DNA from 2 places in the Streptomyces sp. NPDC054872 genome. Region 1 is predicted to be linked to the other one. Evidence: predicted binding sites of a transcription regulator. Region 1 holds the regulator's gene; the other holds the start of a gene.
What was found. The regulator HspR, encoded in region 1, represses chaperone genes until heat shock. The targets are predictions, from matches to a motif close to TTGAGNNNNNNNNNCTCAA.

Region 1 (15,555 bases):
TCGTCGCCGGAGCTCGTGACGGCGGTCCGCTCGGCGAAGCAGTTCCTCACCTACGTGTCGGCGGGCCCGTTCCAGTACGCGATCGCGGAGGCCCTGGCCCTGCCCGACTCGTACTTCGCGTCCTTCGCCGAGGGCATGCGTGCCAAGCGGGACCTGTTGAGCGAGGGCCTGACGGCCGCGGGCTTCGACGTCTACCGCCCGGCGGGCACGTACTTCGTCACGACCGACATCCGGGGCCTGGGAGAGACCGACGGCTTCGCCTTCTGCCGTGCCCTGCCCGAGCGCGCCGGCGTGGTCGCCATCCCGAACGCGGTCTTCTACGACCACCGGGAGGCGGGGGCGCCGTTCGTGCGCTTCGCGTTCTGCAAGAAGGACGAGGTCCTTGCCGAGGCGGTCTCCCGGCTCAAGTCGCTGTGACACGAAAGCCCGGCCGGGAAGCGCCCACCTGGTGGTGTGCGTCCTGGCCGGGCTCTCGCTCGGACCTTGCCTAGGCCTTGTCGCCGGGGTCGCCCGGCTTCTCTTCACCCTCGGTGCCGTCGACCTCGGCCTCCAGGCCGAGCTGCTCGACCAGCCAGCGGTCGAACTCGATCGCGGCGCGCACCCAGCTGACCGTGGACGACACGAAGTGCTCGAGCGCGACGCCCGTGCCGATCAGCATCTGCGCCTCGCCGATGAGGCGGACGGTGCCGTCGTCGTGGGTGTGCGTGTAGACCTTCGGCCACAGGGTGCGGCGGTTCCAGTCGTCGATCGCCTCGAGGATCTGGGCCTTCTCCTCGATGCCGTGCGCGCGGTCGTAGAACGTCCGCACCGAGAAGACCTGCTGGTCGTCCTCGCCACGGAACATGAAGTACGTGCGGAACTCCTCCCACGGCGCCGCGAGGTCACCCTCTTCGTCGACGACGTGCTTGAGCTCCATCTGGTCCAGGAGCTGCTTGACCAGGTCCTGGTCGGGGACAACGGGGCCCGCCGGTCCATCGCCCTGCTGCGGTTCGGGCTGTCCCCCGAAATTCGGAATCGAGGACGGGTCGATGCTCACGTGCTTAGTCCCTTCGTACGGATTCCGCCATCCTGCCCCATGTCGGGCGGGGGCCCGCAACCCCCGCCCCCGATGTGACCGGGTTATGCCGTCTCGGCCGTCGCCGGACCGACGATCAGACCGTCCTCGAAGGTGTCCACGCGGACCGTGTCCCCGTCCTTCACCTCGCCCGAGAGGATCTCCTTGGCGAGCCGGTCGCCGATGGACGTCTGGATGAGACGCCGCAGCGGCCGCGCGCCGTACGCCGGGTCGTTGCCCTCGTCAGCCAGCCAGGCCAGCGCGTCGGGGGAGACCTCCAGCGTGAGCCGCCGCTCGGCGAGCCTCTTCGCGAGGCGGTCGATCTGCAGCTGGGCGATGTGCGCGAGCTCGTCCTTGCCGAGCGCGGAGAAGACGACGAGGTCGTCGAGCCGGTTCAGGAACTCCGGCTTGAAAGAGGCCCGTACGACTTCGAGGACCTGCTGCTTCTTCTCCTCCTCGGAGGTCAGCGGCTCGACGAGGTACTGGCTGCCGAGGTTGGAGGTCAGGACGAGGATGGTGTTGCGGAAGTCCACCGTCCGCCCCTGCCCGTCGGTGAGCCGTCCGTCGTCGAGGACCTGGAGCAGGACGTCGAAGACCTCCGGGTGCGCCTTCTCCACCTCGTCGAGCAGCACGACGCTGTACGGGCGCCTGCGCACGGCCTCGGTGAGCTGGCCGCCCTCCTCGTAGCCGACGTACCCGGGCGGGGCGCCGACAAGGCGGGCCACGCTGTGCTTCTCGCCGTACTCGCTCATGTCGATGCGGACCATGGCGCGCTCGTCGTCGAAGAGGAAGTCCGCGAGGGCCTTCGCCAGCTCGGTCTTGCCGACGCCGGTCGGGCCGAGGAAGAGGAAGGACCCGGTGGGGCGGTCGGGGTCGGCGATCCCGGCCCGGGTGCGGCGCACGGCGTCGGACACCGCGCGTACGGCCTCGGTCTGGCCGATGAGCCGCTTGCCGAGCTCGTCCTCCATGCGGAGCAGCTTCTGCGTCTCGCCTTCGAGGAGCCGCCCGGCCGGGATGCCCGTCCAGGCGCCGACGACGTCGGCGATGTCGTCCGGGCCGACCTCCTCCTTGACCATGGTGTCCTTGGAGACCTCCTCCTCGGCCTCGGAGGCGACCTCCAGGTCGTGTTCGAGGGTGGGGATCTCGCCGTAGAGCAGCTTGCTCGCGGTGTCGAAGTCGCCGTCGCGCTGGGCGCGTTCGGCCTGGCCGCGCAGCTCGTCGAGCTTCTCCTTCAGCTCACCGACGCGGTTGAGGGACTGCTTCTCCTTCTCCCAGCGCGCGTTGAGCCCGCGCAGCTCCTCCTCCTTGTCGGCGAGGTCGCGCCGCAGCCTTTCGAGGCGCTCCTTGCTCGCGGGGTCGGTCTCCTTGCTGAGCGCGAGCTCCTCCATCTTCAGCCGGTCGACGGAACGCTGAAGCTCATCGATCTCCAGCGGGGAAGAGTCGATCTCCATGCGCAACCGGCTCGCGGCTTCGTCGACGAGGTCGATGGCCTTGTCGGGCAGGAAACGCGAGGTGATGTACCGATCGGAGAGCGCGGCGGCTGCGACCAGCGCGGAGTCGGCGATCTGGACCTTGTGGTGCGCCTCGTACCGCCCCTTGAGCCCACGGAGGATGGCGATCGAGTCCTCGACGCTCGGCTCGTCCACGAGCACCTGCTGGAAGCGGCGTTCGAGGGCGGGGTCCTTCTCGATCCGTTCGCGGTACTCGTCGAGGGTCGTGGCGCCGACCATGCGCAGCTCGCCGCGGGCGAGCATGGGCTTGAGCATGTTGCCGGCGTCCATGGCGGAGTCGCCGCCGGCTCCGGCACCCACGACGGTGTGCAGCTCGTCGATGAAGGTGATGATCTGCCCGTCGCTCTCCTTGATCTCGGAGAGGACGGTCTTGAGGCGCTCCTCGAACTCGCCGCGGTACTTCGCGCCCGCGACCATGGCGCCCAGGTCGAGGGAGACGAGCCGCTTGTTCTTCAGCGACTCGGGAACGTCGCCCTTCACGATGCGCTGCGCGAGCCCTTCGACGACGGCGGTCTTGCCGACGCCGGGTTCACCGATGAGGACGGGGTTGTTCTTGGTGCGCCGGGACAGGACCTGCACGACGCGCCGGATCTCCTGGTCACGCCCGATGACGGGGTCCAGCTTGCCTTCCCTGGCGGCGGCGGTGAAGTCGGTGCCGAACTTCTCCAGGGCCTTGTACTGACCCTCCGGGTCCGGTGTGGTCACCCGACGTCCTCCCCTTGCCTTCTCGAACGCGTCGAGCAGTTTCTTGGCGGTGGCCCCGTTCTTGCCCAGGACCTCGGCGGCGGGACCGCCCTTGGCGGCGATGCCGATCAGCAGATGTTCGGTGGAGAGGTAATCATCGCCCAGCTCCTTCGCCCGCTGGGAGGCGTCGGCGATGACCGCGAGCAGGTCGCGGTTGGGCTGCGGCGGCGCAACGGTGGATCCCGTGACGCTGGGCAGGCCGCTCAGTGCCCGTTCGGCGTCGGCACGGACGGCGGCCTGGTCGGCCTCCACCGCGGCGAGCAGGTCGGTGATGTTCTCGTTGTCCTGCCCCTCCAGCAGCGCGAGCAGCAGATGCGCGGGGGTCAGGTCGGGGTGCCCGTCCTTCACGGCCAGGCTGCTGGCCGCGTTGATCGCGTCCCGGCTCCTGTTGGTCAGCTCGGCGTCCACGTGCGTCGTCTCCTCCTTGCGTCTTTACGTCTCGTCCATGCGTCTGCACGTCGCTACGTCTTACGGCTTTCCGGCCTTGGGTCGGCCGGCTTTCCGGCCTTGGGCCGGCGGGTTCCGCGAACCCACCTGACTTAAACAGCGTACATAAAGTTGAGTCTATTCCACTCAAGGGGGCGCAGGTCGACCCCAGGGAGCCGGGAGGGGTGGCAGGAGGGGTGGCAGGAGGGGTGCGGCCGGGGGCAACGGTTAGGTTCGCCCCATGGCCATGGACCCTCACCACCCCACCCCCGCCTACCTCAGCTTCTGGCGTGAACGGCATCTGTGCACGCTGACGACGCACCGCCCCGACGGCACCCCGCATGTCGTACCGGTCTGCGTGACGTACGACCCGGAGGCGGGTGTGGCCCGCGTGCTCGCGAGCAGGTCGAGCGCGAAGGTCCGCAACGTCCTGGCGGCGGAGGCTGCGGCGGGCACAGAGAGCGTGGCGGGCGCGGAGGCGCCGGGGGCGCGGGTGGCGGTCTGCCAGGTCGACGGACGGCGCTGGGCGACGCTGGAGGGGGTCGCACGCGTGCGCACGGGGCCGGTGGAGGTCGCGGAGGGCGAGCGCCGCTTCGAGGAGCGGTACGGGCGGCCGCCGAGGCCGAATCCGCACCGCGCGCTGATCGAGATCACGCTGACGCGGGCGATGGGCCAGCGGGCGCTGATCACACCCTGACCCCGCGCCCGGAACCCCCCGGCACACACCACAGCGGCGCCACCGTGTTCAGGTCCACGGTGGCGCCGCTGCTGGGGGAAGCACCTGCGCGATGTACAACGACGGGGGATCGCGTCAGGCGCTGCGGGGGGTGGCTGTGATGGCTCTTGTAGTGGTGGAGCTCTGCTGGTCCTGCTGCTGCCGGCCGCCCGGCTCACCGACCAGCTGGTGATCACGCCGATCAAGATTGACGAAGACCATCCCGTACCGGATGGCACACCGCACGGGCTGGGGGGCTCCACGCGGCTTGCGGAGGCACCGGTAGGCCCGGATCTCCTCCTCGTCGTCCCGGGTGACGACCACCGGCTCACCGAGAAGCGTGACCATCAACGAGTCACCGGCGTGGGGTATCGCGGTGGCAAGATCGATGAAGTGCCAGCCGGAACGGTAGGCGGTGGCCATTTCTCGGCGAAAGGTGCGGTCGTCGGGCGGGGTGCTCATGCACTCGCTCCCTTCGGGCCGACGTGCCACCCCAGATCCGTGGCCGGAGCTGAAACGGAACTCGTACTGGCCGGCGCGCTGTGCCACCCGAGATCAAGAGTGCTCAACGCACCCAAGGTCAGCCCTGCGGAGAAGGTGGTGACAAGCACCGAGCGAAGCATGCGCTTAAACATGGTCGGCTTCGTCCTCACTTGGTAGGTTCCTCTCCCCCGGCACAACAAGACGATGTCTCAATCGAGCACGTCAAAGCCACAGGGTCGATGCATCATGTTCCTGCACGTTCAGGACCCTGGGGGGTGGAGATTTGCTTACAACAGGTATGAAACCGACACATCCTCACCCCACCGTCCCCCTGTGCGGCGAAGGAGCGAGGTTGTACGCGAGTGCGCTCGGCAGTGGCCGTCTGGCGCGGGCCGAGGCCGAGAACGCTCCCTGCCTACTGGAATCTGCTCTTCTCCACCCGGATCCGGACGACTCCGAGTGGCTGCGCCCGGTTTCCCCGTCCGCCGCCCTCGCGCAACGTCTGCACCCCATCGAGCAAGAAATCAAGGATCGGCGGAAACTGGCCGTTCAACTGGCCGACGCATTCGAGCCATTCATGGCCATCACCGCACGTGAGGAACCGGCTACCCACGCGATCACCGTCCTGGAGGGCGAGGCGCGGATCAACGCGGCCATCGAGCGTGCGACGGCGGAGTGCCGTACGGAGGTGCTCACCGTCCAGCCGGGAGGCGGTCGCAGCGAGAAGACCCTGAACGTGGCGCTGAAGCGCGGCCAGACCGTGCTCGACCGCGGTGTCACGATGCGCACCCTCTACCAACACACCATGCGACACAGCCAGGGCACCCTCGCCTACGCGGCTCGCATGGCCCAGGAGAGCGTGGAGATACGCACCCTGGAAGAAGTCATCGACCGGATGATGATCTTCGACCGTACCGTCGCGCTCATCCCCGCCCGCGCCGATCGCGACGTCGCCCTGGAGCTGCGCCACCCCGGCCTCGTCGAGTACCTCGCCAAGGTCTTCGAGCAGCAGTGGCGCTCGGCCATTCCGCTTCTGGACGAAGTTCCGTATCCCCCTTCGACGGACGGCATCACCGGCGTTCAGCGCTCCATAGCCAAGTTGCTCATCGAGGGCCACGTGGACGAGGCCATCGCCCGCCGCCTCGGCATGAACGTCCGCACCTGCCGCGCCCACATCGCCAAGATCGCCGCCGCACTGGGCAGCGGCAGCCGCGCTCAACTCGGCTATCTGATTGCCCAGTCCGGGATCCTCGAGAAGGACCACTGAACTCGGTCAGGGAGTGAGCGGTACGTGACGAAGGTTCCCCATACGCACGCCGAAGATTTATGTGAGGCGGGCTCGGCCCTTTATGCCCTCGCACTGCGCGAGGGGCGTCTCCGCCGCGGTGATGCCGAACCGGCTCCCTGCCTCCGCGAACTCGGGCTGCTGCGCCCCGACACCGATGACTCCGCATGGCTCAGCCCCGTATCCCCTGCCCTCGCCCTTTCCGGGATGCTCCTCGGCGTCGAAGAGGGCATCGTGCGCCGACGCCGGCTCGGCGCCCGACTGGCCACGGCATTCGAGCCGCTGATGGCGCTCGCTCCCGGTCGGCCCGAACCGGCCCCCGCATCGCACGCCGTCACCGTGCTCCGGGGTTTCCCGGAGATCGACGAAGCCATCAACCGGGCGATGGCCGACACCACCAAGGAGACACTCGTCATCCAGCCCGGCGGGACACGGCCCACTTGGTCGCTGGCCAAGACCCGAGCCCGCGAGCAGAAGTCCCTCGACCGGGGCGCCAGGCTCCGCACCCTTTACCAGCACACGACCCGCCATGCGCTACCGGTGGTCGCTCACTACGAGCAGTTGGACGGCGACGTAGAAGTGCGCACCCTCGACGAAGTCAGCGAGCGCCTGTTCCTCTTCGACCGAACCGTGGCCTTCATCCCGGCGAACAAGAGTCGCGATGTCGCGTTGGAGATCCGCCTTCCTGCCCTCGTCGAACACTTCGCCCGGACCTTCGAGTGTCTCTGGGCTCTGGCCACACCCATGTACCCGCAGCCGACGCAGCTCGATCCGGGGAACGGCAACGGCATCACCACCCGGCGGCAGGCGATCGCGGAACTCTTGGTCGACGGCCTCACCGACACTGAGATCGCTGCACGGCTCGGCATGAATGTGCGCACCGCCCGCGTCCACATCGCCAAGCTCGCCGATACCCTCGGCAGCCGAAGCCGTACCCAACTCGGATACCTCATAGGCCGGTCAGACATCCTGAGACACCCGCGCTGAGAGGTGGAGGGACGGCACTGCATGACCCGGCAACACGTGGCCCACAGCATCGACGAGCTGTGCGAGGCAGGCGCGGCCCTCTATGAGCGCGCGCTGATGAACGGGCGTATCCCCTACCACGACGCCACCCCCGCCCCCTGTCTGATCGACCACGGGCTGCTGCATCCCGACACCGACGACATGAAGTGGCTACGCCCCATCGCCCCCGCGGCCGCCCTGTCCCGAGCCCTGCACGCGATCGAGAGGGACATCGCCCGTCAACGCGACCGCGAGGCGCGGCTGACCGCAGCCTTCGAGTCCTTGACGGCGCTCGGCAGTCAATCCGTATCCGACCCGGACGCCCCCGAGATCACCGTCCTGGACGGTCTTCCCCGCATCAACGGGGCCATCACCCGGGCCATGGCCGATGCGACGGAGGAACTGCTGACAGTGCGGCCGGGTGAAGGCCGGCCCTCCGGGTTCCTGACCGCCGACTTGTCCCGCGAACAGGCCATGTTGGGGCGTGGCTGCCGTATACGTACTCTGCACCGGCAGACCTCGCGTCACGCCCCACCCGCCCTCGCACAGTACGAGCGACTTGAGGGCGACGTAGAAGTCCGCACCCTCAACGAGGTCACCGACCACCTGCTCGTCCTCGACAGCACCGTGGCGTTCGTCCCTGCGCACCGGGACAACGATCTCGCCGTCGAACTTCGGCATCCCGCCTTGGTCGAGTACCTCGTGACCACGTTCGAGCGCTTGTGGCGCATGGCCACGCCGATGCGCCCGAACACGGCACAACAGCCCCCGGAACACAGCATCTCCGCCGGTCAACGAGCCATAGCCGCCCTCCTCACCGAGGGCTTGGCCGATGCCGAAATCGCCGCCCGGCTGGACATGAACATCCGCACTGCCCGAGCCCACATCTCCAAACTCTCAGCCACTCTCGGCAGCCGTAGTCGAGCACAACTCGGCTACCTCATAGGCCAGTCCGGGATTCTCGGCCCAGAAGCCTGAGCCGGCGGGAACGCTCACCAGTACCTGCAAATGGCGGCCTTCGCGGCTTTTGTCTCCGCCCCAGTGAGATGCAGTGCAACAAGATGACGCTAGCGACACAGCCCCCGGTCACCCCAAAGTGATGTCGGCGGGAGCCCGACTCGGGTGGTCCCGCGGACGAACTCATCTGCCGTGACTCACGACTGGAGACGGAATCATTGTGCCTCCAGCGCCACATTCCCAGGGGGGGAAATGCAAATCAGTTCTTTTGCAAACCGAATAATGGCTACCAAGGCCGCGAAGGGAGCCGTCGTTGCGGCATTGGCAGCTACAGCCATCGGGCTTACGGCTCCGATGTCGAATGCCTCCAACGAGAGTTCGTGGGATGACGGCTGCCGGGGGTACTGGTACTCAACGTCCGGTCACGGGTACTGCAAAAAGGCCAACACGTGGTACTCCAGCAGCTGGTACACGGACTACAACTGCAACAACGAGGTCGATGAGCAGCACCACGACTCGCTGCGGAACGGCTACCGAGGCAAGTACGACACTTACGAGTGCACGTTCAAGATAAACAACACGGACGTACACAAGTAGCAGTTCACCTGCGCTCGGTGGGCCCACGGTTCCGGTGGGCCCACCCCATAATTTGGGAATTCATCTATGCCAACGCACCCCGCCGCCAGATTGTCCGCCCTCGCTCAGGGGTACGGCAGCCGACGCATCATCGAGGACCTTGACCTGTCCATCCAGCCCGGTGTCACCGGGCTGCTGGGCCCCAACGGAGCGGGCAAGACAACCCTGTTCCGCACCCTCGCCACGATCGCGCCTCCGCAGAGCGGGGAACTGGAGCTCTTCGGCAGGCCCGTGACCAGCGAACGGGAGGTCCGGCAGGTGCGTCCCCGAATCGGCTATCTCCCCCAGGACTTCGGCTACTACCCGGCCTTCTCGCTCACGGATTTCGTCCGCTACTGCGCCTGGTTACGTGAAGTTCCTTCCAAGGAGGCCGAGTCGGCGACGGCGGAGGCACTGGCTGCCGTCGGCCTGACCGACCGGGCCCGCGACCGCATGAAGTCGCTTTCCGGTGGCATGCTCCGTCGCGCCGGTATCGCCGCGGCCATCGTCGGTTCCCCGTCCCTGCTCCTCCTCGACGAGCCCACCGTCGGCCTCGACCCCGCCCAGCGCCTCGACTTCCGCGACCTCATACGTTCCCTTGCAGGCGCCGGCGCCGCCATCGTGCTCAGTACGCATTTGGTGGAGGACGTGGGAGCCGCCTGCGACACCGTCCTGGTCCTCAACGACGGCCGGCTGGTCCACAGCGGTACGCCACAGGAGCTGGCGGCTCTGTCCACACCGGCGGCTCCAGGAGACAGTCCGCTGGAGCGCGGCTACATGACCGTTCTGAGCGGCCGTGGAACGACCGAGGAAGCCGCATGCTGAACGCCTACCGCATCGAGCTGCGCCGCTCGCCCCTGCTCACCGTCTTTCCGCTGATGATCGCCGTGGACCTTCTGGTGCTCTTCGGGCGGTCGCGGTACTGGATCGGTGTGTGGCCCGAGGCGAGCGTGGCGGCACAGGTCGTCACGCTCTTCCTGGGGCCCGTCCTCGCCGGTGCCTCCGCCTGGCAGGCCGGACGTGCCTCCCGGGCAGGGATGCCCGAGTTCCTTCTCGCCGCCGCCCGGCCGGGCTGGCAGATCGAGACCATGCGGCTTGCCGCCACCCTCACGCTCGGCTTCCTCGCGTACGGCATCGGGTGCCTCACCGCCGTGGCCGTCTCGTTCGGCGACGCGGGGCCGGGGTTCCTCTGGCCGTCCTACCTGCTGCTCGGCGCCTCGACCCTGATCATTTTCGCGTCTGTGGGACATCTGGCCGGTCGCTGGTGGCCCTCGGCGGCATTCACACCCATCGTCTGCGCGTTGGGCTGCTTCATCAGCATGTTGTCCCTGCCGTTCAGATTCAATGTGCTTGCGGGGCCGCCGGACACCCACCTGCGCCCGCTGCCGGTCGCCCTCCGCCTGCTGCTCGCCCTCGCTCTCGCGGTGCTGGCGGTGACTGCGCCGCCGATGAGGAGAAGAGCCGAACTCCGGACGCCCCGCCGGAAGTCCTCACGCCCTGTCCGCGCCATCGCCGTCGTGTCGGTGGCCTGCTCCCTCACCGCACTGGCCTCGGTCCCGGCCGCAGGCGAATTGCGCGTGGACCGCCCGGCCTCCGCGACCGATCCGCTGTGCGACCGTGCCGACAAGAGCGCCCCACAAGTGTGCGTCTGGCCCGAGCACCGGAAGTATCTGCCGGAGCTGACGCGGATGGCCCAGCGCCTGGACCGGGCCGATCAGCCCTGGATCAAGACACCCGACGTGTTCTACGAGTTCGGGCTCCGGCGGACGGACCTGGGGGACCGCGGTTTCGACATCGCCGAAGGGCACGTACGCACCGCGGCAATCGCCATGTCCGACCAGGTGTTCACCGAGTCGATCGGCGACTGCAGCCCGCCCGAGGACGAACGCCGTGCGTGGCAGTCCATGGACAACCTCACACTGTGGCTTGAATACGAGGCCGTTGGGCAGGACCCGGCCGTCGCGGACGATGGCCTTCACATGGAGGGAGTCGACACCGCCCAGCGCGAGGCGGCCAAGGCCGCGCGGATGCCGTCGGCCGAACAGCGGAAGTGGGTCGAGCGGGAGCGCGGCCACGTACTTCGTGAAAGCTCGTGGTGCAAGCCTGATGACTGGCACTGATCTGCTCCGCTACGCGAGAGTCCACCGGGGCCCGGCAGTCCTCCTCGGCACAGCGGTTGTCGCCTTGCTGTCGGCGCTTTTCGGCGGCGCCAACATCGCGATTCCCTCGATCGGCAGCGGAGGCGTCTCCACGGGTGTGCCCTACCGGCAGGAACTTCCGCTGCTGACGGCGGTCTTCCTCTCCGCCGCGCTCGACGGCGCCATGTCGGCACACGACGCGATGGGTGCGTCCACGATGCACCGCTTGCGCGCCATGTACTGCACGGCACTGACCTTGACGGTCTGCGCCTTCTCGTTCGGCACGGAAGCCCTGGCGGGCGGTGCTGACTCAGGGGTCGTCTTCGTCCGGTCAACATTGATCTGGCTGGGCCTCGCCCTGCTCTCCGCCGGTGTACTCGGCCATCAACTCGGCTGGGCCGTCCCGCTGGCCTCGGTCCTCATCCTGATCTGGTACCCGGGCAACTGGTGGGACTGGACGGCCAAACCGGCCGCCGACCCCTTCAGTTGGGCTGCCGCAGCCATCGCGCTGCTCCTCGGAGTCATGGCGGCCGCGGCAACTCCCTGGCGGCGGAGGACCTTCCTCCGCAGGGGAGCGGCAACTCCGTGGGTGACCTCATGCAGCAAGTAGCTGGGCCGCCGGTCGCAGAAAAGTCCCACCCCCGCCCCCGTACCCGCACGTCAGCGCGGTCAGCCGGGAGCAGTGCGTGGGACTTTCCTGCAATCGCCCTACGCCTCGGCCTCGGCCCCGGTCCACGTCCGTAGCAGCGTCTCTCGCTCCGGGCCCCGGGGCGAACCGCCCTCCCGGGCCCGGCCCCACTCCGCCATCGCCGCCAGCGTCGTACGCAGGGTCGCCTCGCCCTCCGTCATGCGGGAAAGCAGTGTCAGCGACAGGTCGTGCTCCGACTGGGAGTAGCCCGTCGCCGCGGCCACGTACGCCGTCAGTTCCGTCTCCTCGGCCTCCGCGCCCGCGACGAGCCGTACCGTCATCGCCGGGGCTTCGTGCAAGCCGCCGAGGCCCGCCGTCATGGCCGCGTCCACCAAGGCGCCCACCTGCCTCCTCAGCGACCTCACGGGGGCGTCCTCGACCGTCAGGGCACGCACCTCGTCCCAGGGGTAGAACGCCGACTGTCTGTCGCCGAGAGCCACGATGCCCTCCGGCGTCAGCCGCACCCCCGCCGCGAGGCCCGACGGCTTCGCGCCCACGTATACATCGCCCTCGGCGATCCAGAACAGGCCCACCATGGCCATCGCCCCGCCCCCACTTCCTCCGACAGACACGTAGGGGCCGGGAGGTTGCCACCTCCCGGCCCCTACAAGAGCGTACGAAATCTACTGTTCCGTCGTCCGCTTGGGACGCCACACCACCAGCGCGCTCGCCTGCTGCACGTCCTGGTACGGGACCAGGTCGCGGCGGTACGACGCGTGGACCGCCGCCTCGCGCTGCTGCATCGCGGCAGCCGCGCCCTCGACGGCGCTGGACAGCTCCACCACTCTCGCCTGCAGCGCAGCGACCTGGTTCTCCAGCTCGATGATGCGCTTGATGCCGGCGAGGTTGATGCCCTCTTCCTGCGACAACTGCTGCACCGTGCGCAGCAGTTCGATGTCGCGGGCCGAGTAGCGGCGGCCGCGGCCCGCCGTGCGGTCCGGGGAGACCAGGCCGAGGCGGTCGTACTGCCGCAGGGTCTGCGGGTGGAGGCCCGAAAGCTGGGCGGCCACCGAGATGACGTAGACCGGCGTCTCGTCGGTCAGTTGGTACGCCCGCCCAAAATTGGACTGTCGACGGCGGCCGTCCATCTCATGCTCCCTTCGCGGCCTGGAACAGTTCTGCCCGCGGATCGTCGTCCGCAGTCGCCTCGCGGTACGTCTCCAGGGCTTCCTTCGCCTGGTCGCTCAACGACGTCGGTACCGATACCTCCACCGTCACCAGCAGGTCGCCCCTTGAACCGTCCTTGCGCACCGCGCCCTTGCCCCGCGCCCGCATCGTACGACCGTTGGGGGTGCCCGGTGGCAGCTTCAGGGTGACCGGCGGGCCGCCCAAAGTGGGGACCTTCACCTCGCCGCCCAGTGCCGCCTCGGCGAACGTCACCGGCACCGTCACCGTCAGGTTGTCGCCCTTGCGGCCGAAGACCGGGTGGGTGTCGACGTGCACGACGACGTACAGATCGCCCGCCGGGCCGCCCCGTTCACCGGGACCGCCCTTGCCTCGTAGGCGGATGCGCTGGCCGTCCGACACTCCCGCGGGAATGCGGACCTGCATCGTGCGTGACGACTTCGCCCGGCCCGAGCCCTTGCAGACCTCGCAGGCGTCCTGGGCGATGAGCCCGCGGCCCTTGCAGTCCACGCAGGGGTCGGTGAGGGAGAATCCGCCGCCGCCGCCCCGCGTGACCTGGCCCGTGCCGACGCAGGTCGGGCACACGCGCGGTGTGCCGTTCTTGTCGCCGGTGCCGGAACAGGCCTTGCAGGGCGCCTGGGAGGACATCCGGAGCGGGACCGTGGCCCCGTCCACCGCCTCCGTGAAACTCAGCGTGACCTCGGACTCGATGTCCTGGCCGCGCCGGGGCTGCGTACGCGTGCCCGCGCCGCCCGCGCCCGTGCCGCCTCGGTTGAACAGGCCCCCGAAGACGTCACCCAGACCGCCCCCGAAGCCGCCGCCGGCACCGGCACCGCCCGCTCCTCCGCCCGGGGCGCCGCCTCCGAAGAGGTCGCCCAGGTCGAAGTTGAACGAACCGCCGCCGCCCGCGCCTCCGGGGCCGGCCCTGAAGCCGCCGTTGCCGAAGAGAGCACGCGCTTCGTCGTACTCCTTGCGCTTCTTGGGGTCGCCGAGGACGTCATTCGCCTCGGAGATCTCCTTGAAGCGCTCTTCCGCCTTGGTGTTGCCCTTGTTGGCGTCCGGGTGGTTCTCGCGTGCGAGCTTCCGGTACGCCTTCTTGATCTCGGCTTCGGTGGCGTCCTTGGGGACGCCGAGGACCTTGTAGTAGTCCTTCTCGATGAAGTCCTTGGTGCTCATCCCCGACGTCCCTCCTCTCGCTTCACAACAACTCCGATGTGTCAGCCCTCGTCCGGGCCGCCACCGGTCTCCTTGTCCTCCGCCTTGTCGGCGGAGTCCGTGGATGCGGCGGTCTCGGAATCACCCTTGACCGTCTGCGCGCCCGGCTGCGGCTCGGCCACGGCCACCCGCGCGGGGCGGATGGTGCGCTCACCGATGCGGTACCCCGGCTGCAGGATCGCGACGCAGGTCGTCTCGGTGACGTCCGGTGCGTACGAGTGCATCAGGGCCTCGTGGATCGTCGGGTCGAAGGGCTCGCCCTCCTTGCCGAACTGCTGGAGGCCCATCTTGGCGACGACCGTCTCCAGCGCTTCCGCGACCGACTTGAAGCCGCCGACCAGCTCGCCGTGTTCACGGGCGCGGCCGACGTCGTCGAGGGTCGGCAGGAGCTCGGACAGGAGGTTCGCCGCGGCGATCTCCTTGACCGTGACCTTGTCCCGCTCCACCCGGCGGCGGTAGTTCTGATACTCGGCCTGCAGCCGCTGGAGGTCCGCCGTGCGCTCGCCGAGCGCCGTACGCACCTGGTCCAGCTGCGCGATCAGACCGACGTCCTGAGCGGACGGGGCAGACTGACCGGACTGAGCCGACTGGGCGGATGCCTTGCTTGCGTCCCCGGCCGGGGCCGCCGTGCCCTCCTCGACGGAGGGCTCGGCGGCCTGCGGCGCCGCGTCATCAGGGGTGGCGCCGGAGGGGACGTCAGGCTTCTCGGCGTTGTCGCCGAAGCCCGGAGTCTCCTCGGTCATGCGGCGCCGCCCTTCGAGTCACCGGGCTTCTCGTCGTCGACGATCTCGGCGTCGACCACGTCGTCGTCCTTGGACATGTTCGGGGACTCGGCGCCCTCGGCACCCGGGGCAGCGCCCTCACCGCCGGCGGCCTGCGCGTCCGCGTACATGGCCTGGCCGAGCTTCTGCGAGACGGCCGCGACCTTCTCGGTGGCCGTGCGGATCTCCGCGGTGTCCTCGCCCTTGAGCTTTTCCTTCAGCTCTTCGACGGCGGACTCGACCTCGGTCTTCACGTCACCGGGAACCTTGTCCGCGTTGTCGTTGAGGAACTTCTCCGTCTGGTAGACGAGCTGCTCGCCCTGGTTGCGGGACTCGGCGGCCTCGCGGCGCTTGTGGTCCTCGTCCGCGTACTGCTCGGCCTCCTGGCGCATGCGGTCGACCTCGTCCTTCGGCAGCGAGGAGCCGCCGGTGACGGTCATCTTCTGCTCCTTGCCGGTGCCGAGGTCCTTGGCCGTCACGTGCATGATGCCGTTGGCGTCGATGTCGAAGGCGACCTCGATCTGCGGGACACCGCGCGGGGCCGGCGGCAGGCCCGTGAGCTCGAACATCCCGAGCTTCTTGTTGTACGCCGCGATCTCGCGCTCGCCCTGGTAGACCTGGATCTGGACGGACGGCTGGTTGTCCTCGGCCGTCGTGAAGATCTCGGAGCGCTTCGTCGGGATGGTCGTGTTGCGCTCGATGAGCTTCGTCATGATGCCGCCCTTGGTCTCGATACCGAGGGACAGCGGGGTGACGTCGAGGAGCAGGACGTCCTTGACCTCGCCCTTGAGGACACCGGCCTGGAGGGCGGCACCGATGGCGACGACCTCGTC
Region 2 (15,555 bases), on a different contig from region 1:
GTTTCCGCGCTGCGGAGGCTGGTGGAGCAGTTGGAGGCCGTGCAGGTGCGCAGTGCGCGCCGGCAGGGCTGGTCGTGGCAGGGGATCGCCGCGGAGCTCGGAGTGAGCAGGCAGGCCGTGCACAAGAAGTACGGGAGGCAGTGATGTTCGAGCGGTTCACGAAGGACGCCCGCGCTGTGGTCAAGGGCGCGGTCGAGCATGCCGAGGGGGAAGGTGCGGCCTCCGTCGACGACGGGCACATGCTCCTCGCGCTGCTCGACCGCGAGGCGAGCCGGGCGTCCTTCGCCCTGGCCTCGCTCGGGGCCACGCGCCGCCGCGACTCGATCGAGGGCGCACTGGGCGAGGCACGGCGCCGCGGGGGCCTCTCGCAGGCCGACACGGAGGCGCTGGCCGGACTCGGCATCGACGTGTCCGAGATCGTCTCCCGGGTCGAAGAGGCCCATGGCGCGGGTGCGTTGGCGGGCGGGCGCAAGGCCGGGCGCCCCGGCCGGGGCTGGGGCGGGCACCGGCCGTTCACCCGCGAGGCCAAGGACACCCTGGTGAAGTCCCTGCGGATGGCCACCGCCCGCAAGGACCGGCAGATCGGCGACGAGCACATCCTGTTCGCCCTGACCGTCCGCCCCGGAATCGTCAGCGAGGTGCTCGCGGACCATGGCGTGACCCACGAGTCGGTGGATCGGGTGCTGTACGGCGGGGCGGCGGGCCCCGGCCCCGGCACTGGCCCCCGTACTGGCCCCGGCACTGGCCCCGGCCCCGAGTAGGCAGCCGGCGGCCTCGGCGTCGCGTCCCCAGGTCAGCCCTTCGGCGTGCGCAGTGTCGCGGCGATGTGGGCCGCGGCCGACGACAAGTGGCCGCGGGCATCGCGCAGTTGGTCCTCCGTCACGCCGTGGTCCCGGGCGGCGTCGCGGATGTCGTCACGGAAGCGGTCCAGGAGGCGGTCCAAGTCCCGTGCCGGATCGCCCGTGGTGTCCTCCTGGGCCCACTCCGGGACGTACTCCGTGGGGACCCCGTCCTCGGGGGCGGAGGTGAACTTGGGCTCCTCGGCGGTGGTTCGCGGCCCCTTGCGGCCGAAGTCGCCGAAGTCCTTGCCGAAGTCCTTGCCCAGGTCCTTTCCGAAGTCGCCGAACTCCTTGGCCAGTTCCGTCAGGCCCTCGCGGACCCCGGTCGGCCAGTCACCCCGCGTGAAGTGGTCCTGCACCTGGTCCTGGACGCGCCGGGCGATGCGCTGCACCTCCTCCTGGACCTGGGCGCGCGCCGTTTCCTGCGCGTCCTGGGCCTGGCGGCGGGCGCGCTGGGCGTCCTCGCGTGCCTTGCGGGTCTCGTCCTTCGCCCGCCGGGCCTGCTCCTTCCACTCCGTCTTGGCGCGCTTGAACTCCTCCTTGGCCTGACGCCAGCCCTCCTTGTCACCCCAGGCTCCGTCGAAGAAGTCCGCGGGGTCGGGGAACGGCCTGCCGGAGCCGGTGCCGGAACCCGCGCCGCTCCTGCCCTCGGCCTTGCCGCCGGAAGCGCGTGCCTCCTTGGCCGCCTCCCGCATCTCCCGGCGGAGCTCACCGGCCGCGCCCCGCACGCCGTCCCGGATCTCCGCGGCGAGCTCGGCGACGGAGTCGCGGATCTCCAGCTCCAGGTCGGCCAGCTCGCCGCTGCGGTCGGCCAGTTCGGCGCGGCCCGCGTCCGTGATGGCGTACACCTTCCGGCCGCCTTCTGTGGTGTGCGTGACCAGGCCCTCGGCCTCCAGCTTCGCCAGGCGCGGGTAGACCGTGCCTGCCGAAGGTGCGTACAGCCCCTGGAAGCGCTCCTCCAAGAGGCGGATCACCTCATAGCCGTGGCGCGGCGCCTCGTCGAGGAGCTTCAGCAGATACAGGCGCAGTCGGCCATGGGCGAACACGGGGGCCATCTCAGAGCACCTTCTTGTCTGTCGGGGCGGCGTCGTCGGACGGGGGAGTGCCCGTCGGGTCCGTCGGGTCCGAGGGGTCCGGCGGGTCTGTCGGGGAGGCGGCCGGCGGGACCTCGTCGGAAGGATCTTCCTCTGTCGGCGGCCTGCGCAGCAGCGCGATGGACCCCGACACCGTCGTCGCCTTGAGCTTTCCGCTGCCCGATCCCAGGCGGCCGGTGATCTTCTTGGCCCCCCACTGGCCGCTGACCCGCAGATCCTCGAACGCGTTGGACACCGCGCCGCTCGCGGTGTTCGCCTCGACGTCCGTGTCCGTCGGATGGGGCAACCGGATCGCTATCTCGCCCGAGACGTTCGTCAGGCTGATGTCGGCCGGCACGCCCGCCGGGTCGAGGTCCACGATCATCGAGCCGCTCACCGAGTCGGCCCGGACGGATGAGCCCGCTCCCTCGAAGACCGTCAGATCGCCGGAGACCGAGTTGAAGCGCAGGTCGCCGGTGATGCCCTGTGCCTCCACGCTGCCCGAGACCGTGTCGGCGCGGATCCGGCCCGCGAGGCCGACGAAGGTCGTGTCTCCGGTGACCCCCTTGACCTCCGTGCTCCCCTCGATCCCCGAGACCACGGCGCCCGCCCCGACCACGCCCACCTCGACGCGGGTGCCCGCGGGGACGGCCAGGGAGACCACCGCGCTGCGGCGCCAGCCCTTGCGGTCGAGCCACTTGAGGAAGCCCTTCCAGGGCAGGTCGTCATAGGCGACGGTCAGTACGCCGTCGGTCTGCGTGACGGCCAGGGGCGGCCCTTCGATCTCGGACACCTCGAGGCGGGCGGAAACTTCGTCGGTGCCCACGACGTTCACCGTTCCGTTGACCACGCGCACGTGGAGGGTCTTCACGGGGGCGTCGAACGTGAGCTTCTGGGGCTCGGCGACGGACCACTCTGACATCGGGCTGACCTCCTCGGGCGGACCGGGCTGCTGTGGACGGGAGGGCCGAAGCCCGTACGGCAACGCGCCATATCGCGTCTCTGCAACACACGATATATCGCGGTTGCGGAAAGTCAAGACACTCTCTCTTCTCTGCGCCAAATATGCCGGTTTGACCTAGCGTGGGGCCATGTCGTCCGAAGCTTTCGAGCACGCCGCCGCCGGTGCGCTGCTGCTCTGCCGGGCCGAACCCGACGTGGTCGAGCCCGCCGCCCGCCTGTTGCGCGAACAGATGCTGCTCGCCCCGGGGGGGCACGGGTGGAGCGTGCTCGTGCCCGAGGGCAAACCCTGGGTGCACGGTGACGAACCGGTGGACCGGGTGCTCACGGGCTGGGCCACCGCGCTCGCCGTCGGATCGGCCTGGCCCGTACTCGCGCTGTGGTGGGACTCCGACCGCTCGGGCTGCACCCTCGCCGCGGGCTTCCGGCGCACCGTCGAGTACGTATGGCTGGCGAACGGGACGCCCGTGGGTGAGGACGAGGCGCTACGGACCTTCGCCGCCCGGCTGGGCCTCGACCCCGTCCTGGACATGCAGGCCCTCGAGGCCCTGGGACGCCCCGACACGGAGGCCGACGCCCGCGCGCGGCTCCTCGCGCTGCTCGCCGTCCTCGCGCGGGCAGAGGTGGCCCTCCCGGCCGGCCTCGGCCCCGGTGAACCCGCGGACCGGCTGCGCGCGGTGGCAGGCATGGCGCCGGGAGTGCGGGAGGTCGAGTGGTCCGGGTGGCGGGACGCGGTGCGGGCGGAGCTGGACGTGGTGGAGCGGGGCCCCTTCGGCCCCTGGCTGCGGGGACCGCGGGCGCGCGCCCTGGCGGTGGCGCAGATGGCCGCAGGACTGCCGCTGGCCGCGTGGGCGGTACGGCGCCGCAGCGGGGGATGGGCCGTGGCCGGCGCACTCCTGCTGATCCACGGCTCCCTGGGGCTGGCCTACGACAGGGTGCGGGCGGCTGACGCCGGGTCGGCGCGGGGCTGAGACCGGCGGGTGACGCGTCCTACTCGTCCTCGTCCTCGTCGTCCAGGCGGGCCAGCCACGTCGCCAGGCGCTCCACCGGCACCTCGAAGTCCGGGTTGAGGTCCACGAAGGTGCGGAGCTGTTCGGCGAGCCACTCGAAGGTGACTTCCTCCTCGCCGCGCCGCTTCTCCAGCTCCTCGATGCCACGGTCGGTGAAGTACAAGACAGGCTCCGCGATTCAAGAACGACTGACGAGCGATGTGCTCAGGACATTCAGGATAAGCCGATACGCCGGTGGGCCCGGCCCCGGGTGACAAGCACTCGGGGCCGGGCCCACCTGCGCACGAACCGCTCGGGGCCTACGCCTCGAAGACCTCGCTCAGGAGCTGTTCCTGCTCCTGCTCGTGGCGCTTCTTCGAGCCGACCGCCGGGGACGAGCCGTGCGGCCGCGAGATGCGGCGCAGGCGCTCGCCGTGCGGGATGTCCGCGCCGACCGCCAGGTCCAGGTGGTCGATGAGGTTGAGGGCGATGAAGGGCCACGCGCCCTGGTTCGCCGGCTCCTCCTGCGCCCACAGGTACTTCTCGGCGTTCGGGTACTTCGCGATCTCGGCCTGGAGCTCGGCACCCGGCAGCGGGTACAGGCGCTCGATGCGGATGATCGCGGTGTCCGTGACCTCGCGCTTCTTCCGCTCGGCCTCGAGGTCGTAGTACAGCTTGCCGGAGCAGAAGACGACCTTGCGGACCGCCGACGCCTCGACCGAGTCGTCGCCGATGACCGGGCGGAAGCCACCCGTCGTGAACTCCTCCGTCTTCGAGGCCGCCGCCTTGAGGCGCAGCATCGACTTCGGGGTGAAGACCACCAGCGGCTTGTGGTGCGGGTTGTGCACCTGCCACCGCAGGAGGTGGAAGTAGTTCGACGGAAGGGTCGGCATCGCGACCGTCATGTTGTTCTGCGCGCACAGCTGGAGGAAGCGCTCGATGCGGGCGGACGAGTGGTCCGGTCCCTGGCCCTCGTAGCCGTGCGGAAGCAGCAGCGTGACGCCGGAGTGCTGGTTCCACTTCTGCTCGGCGGCCGAGATGTACTCGTCCACCACGGTCTGCGCGCCGTTGACGAAGTCACCGAACTGCGCTTCCCACATGACGAGGGACTCGGGGCGGGCCAGCGAGTAGCCGTACTCGAAGCCCATCACCGCGTACTCGGAGAGCAGCGAGTCGTAGACGTTGTAGCGGGCCTGGTCGTCCGAGAGGTACAGGAGCGGCGTGAAGTCCTCGCCCGTCTCACGGTCGATGAGGACCGCGTGGCGCTGACCGAACGTGCCACGGCGCGAGTCCTGGCCCGACAGACGGACCGGCGTGCCCTCGAGGAGCAGCGAACCGATGGCGAGGGTCTCGCCCATGCCCCAGTCGATCGTGCCTTCCTCGACCATCGACATGCGGCGCTGCAGCTGCGGCAGCAGACGCGGGTGGACGGTGACCCGGTCGGGGATGTTGACCTGGGACTCGGCGATCCGCTTGACGACCTCCTGGGAGATCGACGTGTCGACGTTCACCGGGAACTCGGCCTCGGGGGCCGGGACCTCGGCCTCGGCGGGCTGCGAGATGGCCTCGCGGACCTCCGTGAAGACCTTCTCCAGCTGCCCCTGGAAGTCCTGCAGGGCCTGCTCGGCCTCTTCCAGGGTGATGTCGCCGCGACCGATGAGGGACTCGGTGTAGAGCTTGCGCACCGAGCGCTTCTTGTCGATCAGGTCGTACATCAGCGGCTGCGTGAACGCCGGGTTGTCCGACTCGTTGTGACCGCGGCGGCGGTAGCAGATGAGGTCGATCACGACGTCCTTGTTGAACGCCTGACGGAACTCGAACGCGAGCCGCGCGATGCGGACGACGGCCTCGGGGTCGTCGCCGTTCACGTGGAAGATCGGCGCCTCGATCATGCGGGCCACGTCCGTGGCGTACATGGAGGAGCGCGACGACTCCGGGGCGGCGGTGAAGCCGACCTGGTTGTTGATGACGATGTGGACGGTGCCGCCGGTGCGGTAACCCCGCAGCTGCGACATGTTCAGCGTCTCGGCGACCACACCCTGGCCCGCGAAGGCCGCGTCACCGTGCAGGGCGACCGGCAGGACCGTGAAGTCCGTGCCGCCCTTGTTGATGATGTCCTGCTTGGCGCGGACGATGCCCTCGATGATCGGGTCGACCGTCTCCAGGTGGGACGGGTTCGCCGCGAGCGAGACCTTGATCTGCTCGCCGTCCAGGCCGGTGAAGGTGCCCTCGGCGCCCAGGTGGTACTTCACGTCGCCGGAGCCGTGCATGGACTTGGGGTCCATGTTGCCCTCGAACTCGCGGAAGATCTGGGCGTACGACTTGCCCACGATGTTCGCGAGGACGTTCAGGCGGCCGCGGTGGGCCATGCCGATGACGACCTCGTCCAGACGCGACTCGGCGGCGCTGTCGATGACGGCGTCGAGCAGCGGGATGACGGACTCGCCGCCCTCCAGGGAGAAGCGCTTCTGGCCGACGTACTTCGTCTGCAGGAACGTCTCGAAGGCCTCGGCGGCGTTCAGCCGGCGCAGGATGCGCAGCTGCTCCTCGCGCTCGGGCTTCGTGGCGTGGGTGCGCTCGATGCGGTCCTGGAGCCACTTGCGCTGCTTCGGGTCCTGGATGTGCATGAACTCGATGCCGGTGGTGCGGCAGTACGAGTCGCGCAGGACGCCGAGGACGTCGCGCAGCTTCATCATCGACTTGCCGGCGAAGCCGCCGACCGCGAACTCCCGCTCCAGGTCCCACAGGGTGAGGCCGTGCTCGGTGATGTCCAGGTCGGGGTGCTTGCGCTGCTTGTACTCCAGCGGGTCCGTGTCGGCCATGACGTGGCCGCGGACGCGGTAGGAGTGGATCAGCTCGAAGACGCGGGCGGCCTTCGTGACGTCGTCGTCGTGCGAGGCGTCGATGTCCTTGAGCCAGCGGACCGGCTCGTACGGGATCCGCAGCGCCTTGAAGATCTCGTCGTAGAAGTCGTTCTCGCCGAGCAGCAGGTTCGCGACGATCCGCAGGAACTCGCCGGAGGCGGCGCCCTGGATCACCCGGTGGTCGTAGGTCGACGTGAGCGTCATGACCTTCGAGATGCCGAGCTTGTTCAGAGTGTCCTGGGACGTGCCCTGGAACTCCGCGGGGTAGTCCATCGAGCCGACGCCCATGATGACCGACTGTCCGGGCATCAGGCGGGGGACCGAGTGGACGGTGCCGAGGCCGCCGGGGTTGGTCAGCGAGACCGTGACGCCGGTGAAGTCGTCCATGCCGAGCTTGCCGTCGCGTGCGCGGCGGACGATGTCCTCGTAGGCCTGCCAGAACTCGAAGAAGTTCAGCGTCTCGGCCTTCTTGATGCCCGCGACGACCAGCTGGCGGTCGCCGTTGGGCTTCACGAGGTCGATGGCGAGGCCGAAGTTCACGTGCTCCGGCTTGACCAGCGTCGGCTTGCCGTCCTTCTGCACGAAGGAGTAGTTCATCGACGGCATGGCCTTGATGGCCTGCACCATCGCGTACCCGATGAGGTGCGTGAAGGAGATCTTCCCGCCGCGGGCGCGCTTGAGGTGGTTGTTGATGACGATGCGGTTGTCGAAGAGCAGCTTCACCGGGACCGCGCGGACCGACGTCGCCGTCGGGACCTCCACGGAGGCGTTCATGTTCTTCGCGACCGCGGCGGCGGGGCCGCGCAGCGTCACGTACTCGGGTCCTGCCGGGGCCGTTTCAGCAGGGGCCGCGGGCTCCGCCTTGGCGGCGGGCTTCGCGGCCGCGGGCTTCGCGGCGGGGGCCGGAGCGGCGGCCGCGGGCTTCGCAGCCGGAGCTGCGGGCGCGGCAGGCGCTGCGGGGGCCGCGGGCGCGGCCGGAGCGGCTGCGGGTGCGGCGGGAGTCGCGGGGGACGTGGTGTCCGCAGCCCCCGCGGCTGCGTCACCCGCCGGCTTGGCCGGGGCGGCGGCAGGTGACGCTCCCGCTCCCGGCTTGTAGTCGGCGAAGAAGTCCCACCAGGCTCGGTCGACCGAATTCGGGTCCTGGAGGTACTGCTGATAGATCTCGTCGACGAGCCACTCATTGGGACCGAAGGCCGCAGCAGGGCTCTTGCCTTGCCCGTCTTGGTCGGTCGAGATGCTCGAGCTACTGGGGGACTGTGACGACACGGCGGTAACCGCCCTCTTCCGCTTCACAAGGTGATGGACAGCGGGAATCAAGGCTACGCCTCCATCGCCGCCAGGTGCAGGCCGGGCCGGTCATCCGTCGCGTAAGTCACATTGGACGGATGGTTTCGGCGGCATAAATGGCGGGAAACAAGCGGGGTTCCGGAACGCAGGACGGCCGCGCGGGCCGTGGCCGGCGCGGTGGCTTCACCCGGGCGCGCTTCCGATGCGCCCGCGAATCGCTTCCGTTTCGAACCCTACGTCAACTTCTCAGTTCGGACAGGCCCGGAAGGGTGACCTGGATCCGGCAGCCACGAGGGGATTCGGCCACACCGATGTGACCGCCGTGCAGATCGACCGCCCAGCGCGCGATGGCGAGCCCGAGCCCGGTGCCGCCGTCGCTGCCGGGGCCCGACGGAGGCGTGTTGGCGTGGCTGCCGCGGTTGAAGCGCTCGAAGACCCGGTGCCACTCCGACTTGGGGATGCCGGGGCCCTCGTCGAGGACCTCCAGGTCCAGGGACTCGGGGTAGAGACCGCGCCGGGCGCGTACGGTGACGCGGCCGTGCGGCGGGCTGTGCTTGACCGCGTTGTCGATGAGGTTGGCCACGACCTGGTGCAGGCGCTCGGCGTCCGCGTGGGCGGTCAGCTCGGGCGGCGTGACGTCCAGATGCAGATGGACGTCCGTGCGCGTGTGGCTGCCGGAGCCCGACGCGATGCCCGCGCGCGCGGAGGCCACCATGTTGGCCTCCTTCAGGACGCCCGACAGATAGGGCCACACCTCGAAGCGGCGGGCCTTCAGCGGTACGACGCCGTTGTCGAGGCGGGAGAGGTCGAGCAGGGTCTCCACGAGCCGCCCCAGCCGCTCCGTCTGCTTCAGGGCCGTACGCATGGTCTCCGGGTCGGCGGCGGAGACTCCGTCGACGACGTTCTCCAGGACCGCGCGCAGGCCCGCGATGGGGGTGCGCAGTTCGTGCGAGACGTTGGCGACCAGCTCCTTGCGCTGCTGGTCCTGGGCCTCCAGGTCGTCCGCCATGCGGTTGATCGTGGTGGCCACGTCGCCCAGCTCGTCACGGCGGTCCGCGCCGCGCACCCGGCGCGTGTAGTCGCCGTGCGAGACGGCGCGCGCCACGGAGTTCATCTCGTCGAGCGGGGCGGTGAGGCTGTGCGCCACGAACTGCGTGATCAGCAGCGTGGCGATCACGGAGAAGACGGTGATGAAGCGCAGCTCCGTCTCCGTCTTCATCGCCACCATCAGCAGACCCGTGGTGATGAAGACCGAGACGACCACCAGGGTGCCGAGCTTGGTCTTGATGGAGAACGGCCGCAGCCCGCCGAAGGGACCTGTCATCGGACGGCTCACCTCAGGGGGTCGGGGTCTCCAGGGCGTACCCGACGCCGTGCACCGTACGGATCCGCTCGGCGCCGATCTTCCGGCGCAGGGCCTTGATGTGGCTGTCGACGGTCCGGGTGCCCGACGCGTCCGCCCAGTCCCACACCTCGGCGAGCAGCTGCTCGCGCGAGAGCACCGCACGCGGGGTGTTGGCCAGGCAGACCAGCAGGTCGAACTCCGTCGGCGTCAGATGGACGTCCTCGCTGCGGACCCTGACCCGCCGCTGGGCGTGGTCGATCTCCAGCTCGCCGAGCCGCAGGATGCCGCTGCGCGGGGTGGTCGCGGCAAGGGCGGCACGCTCGACCCTGCGCAGCAGGACGTGCACGCGGGCCGCGAGCTCCCGCATGGAGAACGGCTTGGTCATGTAGTCGTCCGCACCGACACCGAGACCGACCAGCATGTCCGTCTCGTCGTCGCGCGCCGTCAGCATGAGGACCGGTACCGGCCGCTGGGCCTGCACCCGGCGGCACACTTCAAGCCCGTCGAAGCCCGGCAGCATGATGTCCAGGATCAGCAGATCGGGCTGCCAAGCCTGTGCGGTGTCGACCGCCGAAGGACCGTCGCCCGCCGTTTGCACTACGAAACCCTCGGCGCGTAGCCGGGCGGCGATGGCGTCGACGATCGTCGGGTCGTCCTCGACCACCAGAACCCGGCGCTGAGCGCCTGGCATCGCCGCCGTCGCACCGTTGTGGGAGGTGTGTGTCTGCTCCATCGCCCGCCCCTGACACTGATCGCTTGTGTTCGACCAGCAGGGTACGGGTCGCGAAGGCACCTCGGCTACGCAGCGCATACGCCGAGATGAACCACGTCGGGTACGCCTCGGGCAACGGGGATCTCTTCCGTCCGTACCGACTGGAACCCGGCATTCCGTAGAGCGAAGTCGAAAGCGGACGAGGGCTGGGCGGACCACACGGCCAGCACTCCGCCAGGGTTGAGGCGAGCCTGACAGGCCGCCAGACCGGCCGGAGAATAGAGGGAGTTGTTGTCCTCCGTCACCGTCCAGTCCGGCCCGTTGTCGATGTCCAGGCAGAGCGCGTCGTACGTTCGCGGGGCGCCGTCGGAGGCGTCGGCGCCGGAGAGGTGCGCCACCAGGTCTGTGTGCAGGATCTCGGTGCGCGGATCGGCGAGCGCGGCGCCGGAGAGCGCGGCCAGCGGGGCGTCCGTGCCCGCGCGGTGCCAGTCGATGATGGCCTGCTCGCGCTCGACGACCGTGATGTGGCCCCAGCGCGGGTCGGCCGCCGCGTGGGCGAGGGAGAAGCCGACGCCCAGGCCGCCGATGAGCAGGGCGGGTTCCCGGGGGTCGTCCAGCGCGTCGTACGCCGCGTCGACGAGCAGCCGCTCCGACCGGCCGTCCGAAGTGTCCATCAGGAAACAGCCGTTGGCGATGATCTGCAGAAGCGCACCGTGGCGCCGCAGTACGACTTCGCCGTACGGCCCCTCGCGCCGGTCGATGACGACGGGGGCGGTGGTGTGGGTGTGCATGGCGGTCAGGGTATGACCGCCGGGGGCGCGGTTCGGGGCGGACGCGGATACGGCCTCGCGGGTTGCTGTGATTCGTGTCTCACGTGGCGCGGGGCGTGGCACGGGTCATAGACAGTGCCGGAAAGATCGGCAAAGGGTGGACATGACGGAAGGAGCGTCTCACCTTGGACCCGAGCGCGTCGGCCGCCCCCACGGCGCCCGAGGAGACGGCCCCGCCCGGCCTGGACGGCATCCCGCGACAACGGGACCGCGCGCCCGGAGCGACCGCCCCCGAGGCGGCCGCCCGCGAGACGGCTTCGATCGGTCGGCGCCTCCGCCCCCGCCTCCGGCGCGTCCTGCCGACCCCCACGGGTACGCCCTTCACGTTCGGCTACGCCGCGGTCCTCGCCTTGACGTCGCTCCTGACGCAGTACGCGGACCCGTCCCTGATCTCGGACCTGCACCGGCACTCCAGCACGGACGTCGCACACCTGACGCAGCAGCCGCTGCTCGTCCTGGTGGCCAGCGCGCTGTGGATCGCGGGCGGCATCGCGTCGCCGTACGCGATCGGCTTCCTGCTGGTCCTCACGGCCCTCGAGCGCCGCATCGGCGCGCTGCGCACGGCGGGCGTCTTCCTCCTCGGCCATGTCGTGGCCACCCTCGCGACCGAGATCCCCGTGGGCCTCTCGGTCCTCGCGGGGCACCTGCCCGACACCTCCCTGCACCGCCTCGACTACGGCATCAGCTTCGGTGTCGCGGCGAGCGTCGGCGCGCTGGCCGGGCTCTTCAGGCCATGGCTGCGATGGCTGGTGCTCGCCGGCTTCGGCGGCATGCTGATCGACGACCTCATCGCCTTCACGGACCCGATGACGAACTGGGGCCACTTGCTCGCCCTGTCGATCGGCATCGCCACATGGCCACTGGTACGACGGTGGCGCGGGACCGCCTGATCACCTCGTATCGAAGTGATCGCTCACAGCGAACACCCCTTGGGGAACATCCATGAACTCACAAGCATTGAGTCCACATAGCTCAACTTGAATGCCGAAGGGGAGATCATGACTACTGAGTCCGCCGAGTCGAAGCCGTCCACACCGCTGACACTTCCCGTGCTGCCGCTCGACGACGAGGTTGTCCTGCCCGGCATGGTGGTTCCGTTCGACCTGTCCGACACCGAGGTGCGTGCCGCGGTCGAGGCGGCCCAGGCTGCCGCCCGTTCCGATGGGAGCAGCAAGCCGCAGGTCCTTCTTGTTCCGCGGATCGACGGGACGTACGCCGCGACCGGCGTCCTCGGCACCGTCGAGCAGGTCGGCCGCCTCTCCGACGGCGACCCCGGCGCCCTGATCCGCGGCCGTGGCCGCGTGCGCATCGGCGCCGGGACGACCGGGCCCGGTGCCGCGCTCTGGGTGGAGGGCGTCAAGGTCGACGAGACCGTGCCCGACCCCCTGCCCGGCTCCGTGACCGAGCTCGTCAAGGAGTACAAGGCGCTCGCCACCAGCTGGCTGAAGAAGCGCGGCGCCTGGCAGGTCGTGGACCGCGTCACGCAGATCGACGACGTCTCCGCGCTTGCCGACAACTCCGGATACTCGCCCTTCCTCTCCACCGATCAGAAGATCGAGCTCCTGGAGACCGGCGACCCGGTCGCCCGCCTCAAGCTCGCCACCGAGCAGCTGCGCGAGCACCTCGCCGAGCAGGACGTCGCCGAGTCCATCGCCAAGGACGTCCAGGAAGGTGTCGACAAGCAGCAGCGTGAGTTCCTCCTTCGGCGCCAGCTCGACGCCGTGCGCAAGGAGCTGCGCGAGATCAACGGTGAGAAGGACGGCGAGGAGTCCGACGACTACCGCACCCGTGTCGAGGCCGCCGACCTGCCGGAGAACGTCCGCGAGGCCGCCCTCAAGGAGGTCGACAAGCTGGAGCGCTCCAGCGACCAGTCGCCCGAGGGCTCCTGGATCAGGACCTGGCTCGACACCGTCCTCGAACTGCCCTGGAACGAACGCACCGAGGACGCGTACGACATCAAGGGCGCCCAGAGCGTCCTGGACGCCGAGCACGCCGGTCTGGAAGACGTGAAGGAGCGCATCACCGAGTACCTCGCGGTGCGCAAGCGGCGCGCCGATCGTGGCCTCGGGGTCGTCGGCGGCCGTCGGGGCGGTGCCGTGCTCGCCCTGGTGGGTCCGCCCGGCGTCGGAAAGACCAGCCTCGGCGAGAGCGTCGCGCACGCTATGGGCCGCAAGTTCGTGCGGGTCGCGCTCGGCGGCGTACGCGACGAGGCGGAGATCCGCGGACACCGGCGTACGTACGTGGGGGCGCTGCCCGGCCGCATCGTGCGGGCCATCAAGGAGGCCGGGTCCATGAACCCGGTGGTGCTCCTCGACGAGATCGACAAGGTGGGCTCCGACTTCCGCGGCGACCCGGCCGCGGCGCTCCTCGAAGTCCTCGACCCGGCGCAGAACCACACCTTCCGCGACCACTACCTGGAGGTCGAGCTCGACCTCAGCGACGTGGTGTTCCTGGCGACGGCGAACGTCCTCGAATCCATCCCCGAGGCCCTGCTCGACCGTATGGAGCTGGTCAGGCTCGACGGGTACACCGAGGACGAGAAGGTCGTCATCGCCCGTGACCACCTCCTCCCGCGCCAGCTGGAGCGGGCCGGTCTGGAGACGGACGAGGTGACCCTGGACGAGAGCGCGCTGCGCAAGCTCGCGGGGGAGTACACCCGGGAAGCGGGCGTGCGGAACCTGGAGCGGTCCGTGGCGCGGCTGCTCCGCAAGGTCGCGGCCAAGCACGAACTGGGCGAGCAGGAGTTGCCGTTCACCGTCGGCGAGGACGACCTGCGCGGCCTGATCGGACGCCCGCACCACGTGCCCGAGTCGGCGCAGGACCCGGCCGAGCGGCGCACGGCGGTACCGGGCGTGGCGACCGGGCTCGCGGTCACCGGCGCGGGAGGCGACGTCCTGTTCGTCGAGGCGTCGCTCGCCGATCCGGAGACCGGCGCCGCGGGCCTCACCCTGACCGGTCAGCTCGGCGACGTGATGAAGGAGTCCGCCCAGATCGCGCTCTCCTTCCTGCGCTCGCGCGGCGCCGAACTGGAGCTGCCCGTCGCCGACCTGAAGGAACGCGGCGTGCACATCCACTTCCCGGCGGGCGCGGTCCCCAAGGACGGGCCGAGCGCGGGCGTCACCATGACGACCGCTCTCGCGTCGCTGCTCAGCGGCCGTCTGGTCCGTACGGATGTGGCCATGACCGGTGAGGTCTCGCTGACCGGGCGCGTCCTGCCGATCGGCGGCGTCAAGCAGAAGCTGCTCGCCGCGCACCGCGCCGGGATCACCACGGTGATCATCCCAAAGCGGAACGAGGCCGACCTGGACGACGTCCCGGCCGAGATCCTGCAGAAGCTGGACGTGCACCCGGTGACGGACGTCCGCCAGGTGCTCGAACTGGCCCTGACGGAGGCCGAGGTGAGGGTTCCGGCCGCCGCGTGACGGAGGTGGCCGGTAGGCACAGGCCCGGGGCCCCGCGAGGGGTCCCGGGCCTGCGTGCCGAGCGGGGCGTACTCAGCCGTTGGCGAGCGCCACGACCCTGTCGAGCGCGCCGTTGAACTTGTTGTGGTCCCCGACCGTCGGGCCCGTCGAGGTGTACTGCCACATCGTGTGGAAGCCCCATCCGGCGGGCAGCTCACCCGGCGAGGTGTTGTAACGCGCGATCCACAGCGGGTTGTTGACCGCGAAGCCGCCGTAGTTTCCGGTGCACTGCTTCCACCAGCTGGTGGCCGTGTAGATCACCGCGTGCCGGCCGGTGCGCGCCCTGTACTGGTTCAGGAAGTCCCGGATCCAGGTGACCATCGCGGACTGGGACTTGCCGAAGCAGGCCGCCCCGTACGGATTCCACTCGATGTCCAGGGCGCCCGGCAGCGTCCTGCCGTCGCGCGACCAGCCGCCGCCGTTGTCCACGAAGTAGTTGGCCTGGGCGGCGCCGCCGGAGGTGTCGGGCGTCGCGAAGTGGTAGGCGCCGCGGATCATGCCCACGTTGTACGAACCGTTGTACTGCTGGGCGAAGTACGGGTTCTTGTAGTACGTGCCCTCGGTCGCCTTGACGTAGGACCACTTCACGCCGCTGTTCCAGAGCGTCGACCAGGCGACGTTGCCCTGATGGCTGCTGACGTCGACGCCTTCGGTCTGTACGGCGTCGCCGCTGGGCGGCAGACTGCCCTGCCCGTCGTGCTCGACGACGCCCTGTCCCATCCGGGCGGAGCCGCGGGCGGGGGCGTCGTCGTCGCCGGCGGCCTGCGCGGCGCCCGGCAGGGTGAGGAGGAGGGAGAGGGCGGAGAGGACTGAGAGCAGGATTGCGGCCGCCGACCAGCGGGAGCGGCGGGGCTTTCCGGGTCTGTGCACGGGCATGGGCGTGCCTCCGTAGGCCTCGATTGAGCTCGATGGAGCTCGTGGGGGGACCTGTCGACAATGCTCGTGGTGTGAACATGTCATGTACGACGCTACGCACGTAGACCCGGGGCTGGGAAGGGGGTCCGGTGTCTGCCGTTGGTCTACTCCAGCGGCGGTGTCCTCGGCGTGGGCCGTCGGGGCGTTACGAAATACTGGTCGAGCTGCGGCGATGGGCCGACGCGGATGTCTGCCGCCGTGCGGGGCGGAAAACTTCTCTGATCCGGAAAGAAAGCGTGCCATGGGTGCTGAAGTGCACGAGGGCGAGAACGACGGCGGC

Region 2: the regulator HspR is predicted to act here: its motif matches at 11,857-11,875, upstream of lon (endopeptidase La).

What each region holds. Positions count from the first base shown of each region.
Region 1 is NZ_JBSGYY010000038.1:11,232-26,786, reverse strand. Features, by position in the region: gene ACWGIH_RS34230 (pyridoxal phosphate-dependent aminotransferase) at 1-417, shown strand, start outside; gene ACWGIH_RS34225 (YbjN domain-containing protein) at 488-1,036, opposite strand; gene clpB (ATP-dependent chaperone ClpB) at 1,120-3,717, opposite strand; gene ACWGIH_RS34215 (pyridoxamine 5'-phosphate oxidase family protein) at 3,977-4,432, shown strand; gene ACWGIH_RS34210 (hypothetical protein) at 4,547-4,912, opposite strand; gene ACWGIH_RS34205 (helix-turn-helix transcriptional regulator) at 5,232-6,200, shown strand; gene ACWGIH_RS34200 (LuxR C-terminal-related transcriptional regulator) at 6,225-7,205, shown strand; gene ACWGIH_RS34195 (helix-turn-helix transcriptional regulator) at 7,227-8,201, shown strand; gene ACWGIH_RS34190 (ABC transporter ATP-binding protein) at 8,844-9,620, shown strand; gene ACWGIH_RS34185 (DUF7224 domain-containing protein) at 9,614-10,915, shown strand; gene ACWGIH_RS34180 (hypothetical protein) at 10,902-11,543, shown strand; gene ACWGIH_RS34175 (hypothetical protein) at 11,642-12,163, opposite strand; gene ACWGIH_RS34170 (heat shock protein transcriptional repressor HspR) at 12,245-12,709, opposite strand; gene dnaJ (molecular chaperone DnaJ) at 12,711-13,922, opposite strand; gene grpE (nucleotide exchange factor GrpE) at 13,964-14,704, opposite strand; gene dnaK (molecular chaperone DnaK) at 14,701-15,555, opposite strand, start outside.
Region 2 is NZ_JBSGYY010000004.1:169,177-184,731, forward strand. Features, by position in the region: gene ACWGIH_RS06625 (helix-turn-helix domain-containing protein) at 1-144, shown strand, start outside; gene ACWGIH_RS06630 (Clp protease N-terminal domain-containing protein) at 144-761, shown strand; gene ACWGIH_RS06635 (helix-turn-helix transcriptional regulator) at 794-1,894, opposite strand; gene ACWGIH_RS06640 (DUF4097 family beta strand repeat-containing protein) at 1,896-2,834, opposite strand; gene ACWGIH_RS06645 (hypothetical protein) at 3,004-3,843, shown strand; gene ACWGIH_RS06650 (DUF6104 family protein) at 3,863-4,045, opposite strand; gene ACWGIH_RS06655 (multifunctional oxoglutarate decarboxylase/oxoglutarate dehydrogenase thiamine pyrophosphate-binding subunit/dihydrolipoyllysine-residue succinyltransferase subunit) at 4,182-7,991, opposite strand; gene ACWGIH_RS06660 (HAMP domain-containing sensor histidine kinase) at 8,251-9,336, opposite strand; gene ACWGIH_RS06665 (response regulator transcription factor) at 9,350-10,090, opposite strand; gene ACWGIH_RS06670 (spermidine synthase) at 10,156-10,860, opposite strand; gene ACWGIH_RS06675 (rhomboid-like protein) at 11,025-11,789, shown strand; gene lon (endopeptidase La) at 11,898-14,321, shown strand; gene ACWGIH_RS06685 (lysozyme) at 14,394-15,236, opposite strand; gene ACWGIH_RS06690 (MarR family winged helix-turn-helix transcriptional regulator) at 15,517-15,555, shown strand, end outside.